DNA from 3 places in the Ferrovibrio sp. GW821-FHT12D07 genome. Region 3 is predicted to be linked to each of the others. Evidence: predicted binding sites of a transcription regulator. Region 3 holds the regulator's gene; each other region holds the start of a gene.
What was found. The regulator PhoB, encoded in region 3, activates phosphate uptake and scavenging genes when phosphate is short. The targets are predictions, from matches to a motif close to TNTCATAAAACTGTCA.

Region 1: the regulator PhoB is predicted to act here: its motif matches at 1,135-1,150, upstream of phnC (phosphonate ABC transporter ATP-binding protein).
Region 2: the regulator PhoB is predicted to act here: its motif matches at 1,359-1,374, upstream of AC1RRE_RS01345 (Na/Pi cotransporter family protein).

What each region holds. Positions count from the first base shown of each region.
Region 1 covers NZ_JBXAQN010000002.1:538,035-540,296, reverse strand. The annotation lists gene AC1RRE_RS14440 (phosphonate degradation HD-domain oxygenase) at 1-342, shown strand, start outside; gene AC1RRE_RS14435 (DUF1045 domain-containing protein) at 347-1,042, opposite strand; gene phnC (phosphonate ABC transporter ATP-binding protein) at 1,199-2,089, shown strand; gene phnD (phosphonate ABC transporter substrate-binding protein) at 2,144-2,262, shown strand, end outside.
Region 2 covers NZ_JBXAQN010000001.1:265,922-268,183, forward strand. The annotation lists gene AC1RRE_RS01335 (ATP-binding protein) at 1-340, opposite strand, end outside; gene AC1RRE_RS01340 (response regulator) at 315-1,067, opposite strand; gene AC1RRE_RS01345 (Na/Pi cotransporter family protein) at 1,508-2,262, shown strand, end outside.
Region 3 covers NZ_JBXAQN010000001.1:1,591,944-1,594,205, forward strand. The annotation lists gene pstB (phosphate ABC transporter ATP-binding protein PstB) at 1-266, shown strand, start outside; gene phoU (phosphate signaling complex protein PhoU) at 287-1,006, shown strand; gene phoB (phosphate regulon transcriptional regulator PhoB) at 1,003-1,719, shown strand; gene AC1RRE_RS07965 (MlaC/ttg2D family ABC transporter substrate-binding protein) at 1,791-2,262, opposite strand, start outside.

The DNA of each region.
Region 1 (2,262 bases), on a different contig from region 3:
GTCGTTGATGCCCACCACGAAACAATTGCTGCCGACTGGATCAGTCGGCATTTTTCCGAAGCTGTCGTGGCGCCGGTACGCCTGCATGTGGATGCCAAGCGCTATCTCTGTCGCGTCGATCCACATTACTGGTCTGGCCTGTCGCAGAGTTCGAAGACCAGCCTTGAGGTACAGGGCGGTATCTACAGTGAGGCCGAAGCCGCGGGTTTTATCGTACAGTCCTTCGCGCAGGATGCCGTGATGCTGCGGCGCTGGGACGATGCGGCCAAGACGCCGCGACTGAAGACGCCCAATCTGGCGCATTACCGCAAGATCGTCGCTGTCGCCCTGAAACTGGCCTGATCTCTCAGCCGCCGAAGGCGTAGCGCCCAAGGATGCGAAAGGGCGCGTCGGCCGCAGGTTGCACGAACAGGCAAAGCTCTTCGGCCACATAGTCATCGCTGGTGAACGTGGCTGTGGCATGCCCCAAATGCCGCAGCAGGGCTTCGCGCTCGGTGGCATCACTGACCGGTCCGGTCAGCGTGAAATGCAGTCGGAACTCCTCCATCACGTAAGGATATCCCCAGGTCTGCAGATACTGTTCCTGCCGCTCGGTCAGGCCGCTTTTGCGTCGGCGCGCCAGTTCAGCATCGGTGAGCGGCGCGCGGAAACGATCGAAGTCGCGCACGCAGTCGGCGGCCAGTGAATCCAGCTCCGGTGATGGCATCGATGGGCAAAGGGCGAGGAAGCTGCCCAAGGCGGCCATTTTCAGCGGAGCGGTCCGTACTGGGGCCCGCGTGGCGGCAAAGCGTTCCGCCGCTATGATGAGCTGGGCCTCGTCGCAATCATCAGCCATGCGGAAGGGTGGCTTCAGCGTGCCATGGAATCCGTACAGTCGTGGCTCGGCGGTCAGGGTGGCGAGACGGGACAAGGGCAGGCCGGCCGCCGGAACCGGAGGATGGTTGGTGCCGGTTTCGGGATCGCGGCCCAGCCAGCGCGCGGCATAGCCATGCAGCGGATGGTTGGCTGGCGGCGCGGTATACAGAGCGAAACGGTGCGACATGCGGCGATTTCCTAGACAACGCGCGATAACATCCTGTGGGTAACCCGGCCGGTGCGGGGCACTGCCGGGATTTCACCCCGCCGTCCCCGATCCGTAATCGAACTGTCATGCGGCATTGCTATCAGCGCTCCTGGTACCTGGATCACGGGGAATCGCATGCGCGCCGCTATTGAGATCGCCCATCTATCGAAAACCTTTCGTACGGGCAAGCGTGCTCTCGACAACGTCAATTTGACCATTCAATTAGGCGAGATGGTAGCCCTGATCGGCGCGTCCGGTTCGGGCAAGTCGACCCTGTTGCGTCATATCGCCGGCCTGATGCCGGGCGACCGCGCGGCCACTGCGCAGATCGCCGTGAATGGCCGCATGGTACAGCAGGATGGCCGCATCGCTGCAGGCATCCGTCAGACCCGCGCCGGCATCGGCTTTGTCTTCCAGCAGTTCAATCTGGTTGGACGCATGCAGGTGATTACCAACGTGCTGGCCGGTAATCTGGGCCGCATGCCATTGTGGCGAACCATGTTCCGGCTGTTCACCGACGACCAGCGGCGCAAGGCTGTGGCCGCGCTGGATCGCGTCGGTATCGCCCAATGTGCCTTCCAGCGTGCCTCCACCCTGTCCGGTGGCCAGCAGCAGCGCGCGGCGATTGCCCGCGCCCTGGTCCAGGAAGCCAAGGTCATCTTGGCTGACGAACCGATTGCCTCGCTGGACCCAGAATCCTCGCGCAAAGTGATGGCCGCCCTGGCCGACATCAACCGCAGCGATGATGTCACCGTCGTCGTATCGCTGCATCAGGTGGATTTCGCTCTCAAATTCTGCAAGCGCGTCGTGGCGCTGCGCGACGGAAAAGTGATGTTCGACGGTCCGTCTTCGGCAGTGACGGCGGCGCTGCTGCGCGGCATTTATGGCGAAGACAGTGATCTCGACTTCGGTGCGCTGTCGGGTGGCCAGATCGCCGGAATCAGCGATGAGCTGCCCGTACAGGCTGGTCATGCGGTCGAGGAAGATGACCGCCTGCTGCCGCGCATGCAGGGTGCGTTGGCCTGACGGCCACTGTTTTTTTGCATACCAACGATTTCAGATAACAACAGGAGACTGACCATGTCGCGTCATATGCTGCTCAAGGCCACCACCGCCACCCTGGCGTTGGGCCTCGCCGCCACGGCCCCGGGCCATGCCTTTGCTCAAGGCCTGAAGGAAATCAACTTCGGCATCATCTC
Region 2 (2,262 bases), 1.3 Mb from region 3:
CTACGCCGTCCTTCAGTACGGCGAAGACCGGCAGGTAGAGCGGATCGGTATCCATCCGCAGCACCCAGTCGCGCTGTCCGGTTCCGGTGGGATTCTCGACCGTCAGCACGAACCAGCGTTCGCCATACATGTCATGCGGCAGCGACAGGTTACCGGCCACGGCGCGTACGGCGGCGATCTCCGGCGGCAGCACCGCTTCGGCGCCATGAAAGACATCGGCCTGCATCAGCAGATTGACGGGATCGCCGATCTGAAGCGTCGCCGTCCTGGCGACGGCAATACCGGTCCAGCCCAGCAGGATGACAGCGGCGAGGCTAGTAAGGCGCCGGTACGAAAACATAGCCCTGACCATGCACGGTCTGGATCAGTTGCGGCGCGCGCGGATTGTCGCCCAGTTTCTTGCGCAGACGGGACACCAGCACATCCAGGCTTTCCGCCGACAGCGACACCGTATCCGAGCCCATGGCGACGACATGGTCGCGCGTGGTGAGCTTCTGCGAACGCTGCACCAGACAGGCCAGCACCTGATATTCACCGGGCGTGAGGCGGACTTCCTCGCCATCGACGCGGCGCAGGCGCTGGGTCGCCAAGTTGAGCGCCCAGTTCTCGAAGCGGATCGTCTCCGATACATCGCTGCGGCCATTGGCGGCGATGCGCCGCATCAGCGCGCCGACCCGCGCCCGCACTTCCCGCAGATTGAAAGGCTTGGCGATATAGTCGTCGGCGCCGATCTCCAGGCCGACGATGCGGTCGACCTCGTCATCCAGACGCGTGACCAGGATGATGCCGATATCGGAGCGCGCCCGCAGGCGGCGCGTCAGCGTCAGGCCATCGACGCCGGGCAACCGGATATCGAGCAGCACGATGTCGGCCGGGAAGACCCGCAGCATCGCCTCCATCTGGTCGCCTTCGGCGCAATCCTTGACCTGATAGCCGTTTTCCGAGAGCGACTGGCAGAGGATGTCGCGCACGACAGGATCGTCATCGACGATCAGGACATGGCCCACCGGTGCGGACACCTGTGGCTGCGCCATCTCACGGCCGGGACGATCCGAGTCCGCAGTCATATGTCGCGTGTCCGTCATGCCTAATGTTTCTGCCGAACTCCGGAGCCAGATCAGTATGCCCTATACACCGGCTCGAAGCTTGGCAACCGGAATGGCGGCGGTTTCCTGCCAGGGCGGCCCCACAAGCAGCCGCATTGTCACCACCTTTCCCGCACATGGTGGCCAACTCTTAACTGCCGCAGGCCCTGACTGGGGGGCAGACTGGTCTGCACCAGCTCTGACGGTGCGCCCGGTCACGGAACCTTGCGGTTTACCCGGTGTATTAAGGCCTTGGCCCGGCTGTCATCTGGGTGTAATAGAACTGTAACAATACGACTTTGCCTCGAGGTATCTCTTAAAATGGCTGTTTTCCGCGATCCGGACCCCGACCCTGATTCGCCCGCCCTAGACGCTGGCGCGCCCCCCGCTCTCCTGTCGCGCCATATCCGGGGGGCTGCGCGATGAACCCTGCCACCACACCAGGCGCGACTGAACTGCTTCTCAATCTGGCCGCCGGCGTCGCGCTCCTGCTCTGGGGCGTGCGCATGGTCCGCACCGGCATGACGCGCGCCTTCGGTGCCAGCTTGCGCCGCTATCTGGGCAGCGCCATGCGCAACCGCTTCCAGGCCTTCCTCGCCGGTATCGGCGTGACCGCGCTGCTGCAGTCCAGCACCGCGACCGCGATGATCGTGTCGTCCTTTGCCGGCCGCGGGCTGATCGTCGGCGGCGCGGCGATCGCCGTGCTGCTCGGCGCCGGCATCGGCACATCCATCACCGCACAGTATCTGTCGCTCGACCTGCACTGGCTCGGACCGCTCTGCCTGGTCTTCGGCGTCATCGGTTTCCTGTCGAGCGAAGGCGGCATGCCGCGCCATGGTGGCCGCCTTCTGATCGGGCTGGGCCTGATGCTGCTGTCGCTGGAAATGATCATCGGCGCGTCGGCGCCGCTGCGTAACTCGCCCGGCCTCGCCATCGTGATGTCGCCGCTGGAGCGTGAGCCGATCCTGGCCATCCTGCTGTTTGCCGTGATTACCTGGATCAGTCATGCGAGCCTGGCCACCGTGCTGCTGGCCGCCGCCATGGCCAAGGCCGGCACCATCGATGCCGGACTCGCCATCGCCCTCGTCGTCGGCGCCAATCTCGGCACGGCGATCTCGCCGCTGCTCGCATCCTCGGGAGAACCGCCCGCCGCACGCCGCGCCCAGCTCGCCAACCT
Region 3 (2,262 bases):
TGGCGCCGGAAGTGATCCTGATGGACGAGCCCTGCTCGGCGCTGGATCCGATCGCCACGGCCCATATCGAGGAACTGATGGACGAGCTGCGCGAGCAGTACACCATCGTCATCGTCACCCATTCCATGCAGCAGGCTGCACGCGTGTCGCAGCGGACCGCCTTCTTCCATCTGGGCAATCTGGTCGAGACGGACGATACCAGGGTGATTTTCACAAATCCCAAGGACGAGCGGACGCAGGGCTACATCACCGGTCGCTTCGGCTGAGCAGAGTGAGGACATAGAAAATGCCGCAACATATTGTTCAGAAATACGACGACGAGCTGAAGAAGCTGTCGACCCTCATCGTGCAGATGGGTGGCCTGGCTGAATCACAGCTTTCCGCCGCCGTCGAGGCGATCGTGAAGCGTGACAGCAATCTGGCTGCTGAGGTAGTGAAGAGCGATACTAAGATCGATGCCCTGCGCAACCAGGTTGACGATTTCGCCATCGAGTTGCTGGCCCGGCGCCAGCCGATGGCCGACGATCTGCGCATTGTGGTCTCGGCCCTGCGCATCTCGTCCGAGATCGAACGCATCGGTGACTATGCCAAGAATGTCGCCAAGCGCGCGGTGGCGCTGAACCAGGCGCCGCTGGTGCGGCCGGTGCATGCCATTCCGCGCATGGCTGCCCTGGTGCAGGCCCTGATCAAGGACACGCTGGACGCCTATATTACTGCGGACGCCGCCAAGGCCGACGCGGTCTGGGCTCGCGATGAAGAGGTGGATGAACTGTACACCAGCCTGTTCCGCGAACTGCTGACCTACATGATGGAGGATCCGCGCTCCATCACCAGCAGCACGCATCTGCTGTTCATCGCCAAGAATATCGAGCGCATCGGCGACCATGCCACCAATATCGCCGAACTGATCCACTACACGGTGACGGGCGAGATGCAGAAGGAAGACCGCCCGAAGGGCGACGATACGGCCTATGCCGTGGTGAATGCGCCGGGAGGCCAGCGATGAATATCTCCATCAAGCCGCGCGTTCTCGTGATCGAGGACGAAGCGGCGTTGCTGGCGCTGCTGCGCTACAACCTGGAAAAGGAAAATTACACCGTCGACGAAGCGATGGACGGCGAGCAGGCCTTGCTGAAGGTGGCTGAACATATGCCGGACCTAATCCTGCTCGACTGGATGCTGCCGCGTCTATCGGGGCTTGAGGTCTGCCGCCAGCTGCGCCGCGATCCCAATGCCCGCAATGTGCCGATCATCATGCTGACGGCGCGTGGCGAGGAAGCCGATCGCGTGCGCGGCCTTGACGCCGGCGCTGACGACTATATCGCCAAGCCGTTTTCACCGGGCGAACTGCTGGCCCGCATCCGTGCGGTGCTGCGCCGCATCCGGCCGGCACTGGCGGAAGAGGTGCTGACCTATGGCGGCCTGGTGATGGATATCGCCACGCACAAGGTCACCCGCAACGGCCGTGACGTGCATCTGGGCCCGACGGAATTCCGCCTGCTGCGTTATTTCCTTGAGCATCCCGGTCGCGTGCTGTCGCGCGACCAGCTTCTGGATGCGGTCTGGGGTCGCGACATCTATGTCGAGCAGCGCACGGTGGACGTCCATATCCGTCGCCTGCGCAAGGCGTTGAACGGCAATGGCGAGATGGATGTGATCCGCACGGTGCGGTCGGCCGGCTATGCGCTGGAGCTGACCTCCGCCGCCGCCATGGCCTGATTTGTCGTCAGGATAAAGAAAAAGCCGGCCATCGCGAGACGGCCGGCTTTTTCATGTCTGCATGATGCGCGTCAGCGGCGGCCGGCGATCTGCTTCTTCATCGCGGTGAACAGTGCTTCGACCTTGCCGCCATTGTTCTGGATCACGGATTCGAACTGCTGGCGCTGGGTGAAGGCCATCGACACGCCCTCCACCACTACATCGGTGACCAGCGGCTTGCCGTCCTTCTCATGGGTCTTCCACTCGACGCGGATCGGCGGGCCGTTCTGGCGGTTGATCTGCGATTCCACCACCTGTTCGCTGCCGGCAGCCTTGACGCCGTCGCGCACGTCCAGCGTCTCGCCGTTGTACTGCGACAGCAGCTGCGAATAGACCTTCACCAGGTAGTCGAGGAACAGGCCGTGATATTCCTGCTTCTGGGCGTCGGTCAGGCCGCGGTTGTAACGGCCGAGGCAGAACTGGCCGACGGCATCCAGATCGAGATGCGTGGTCATCAGAGTGCGGACCAGACCTTCGCGCTTCTCCTGGGTCAGGGAGCGGTCG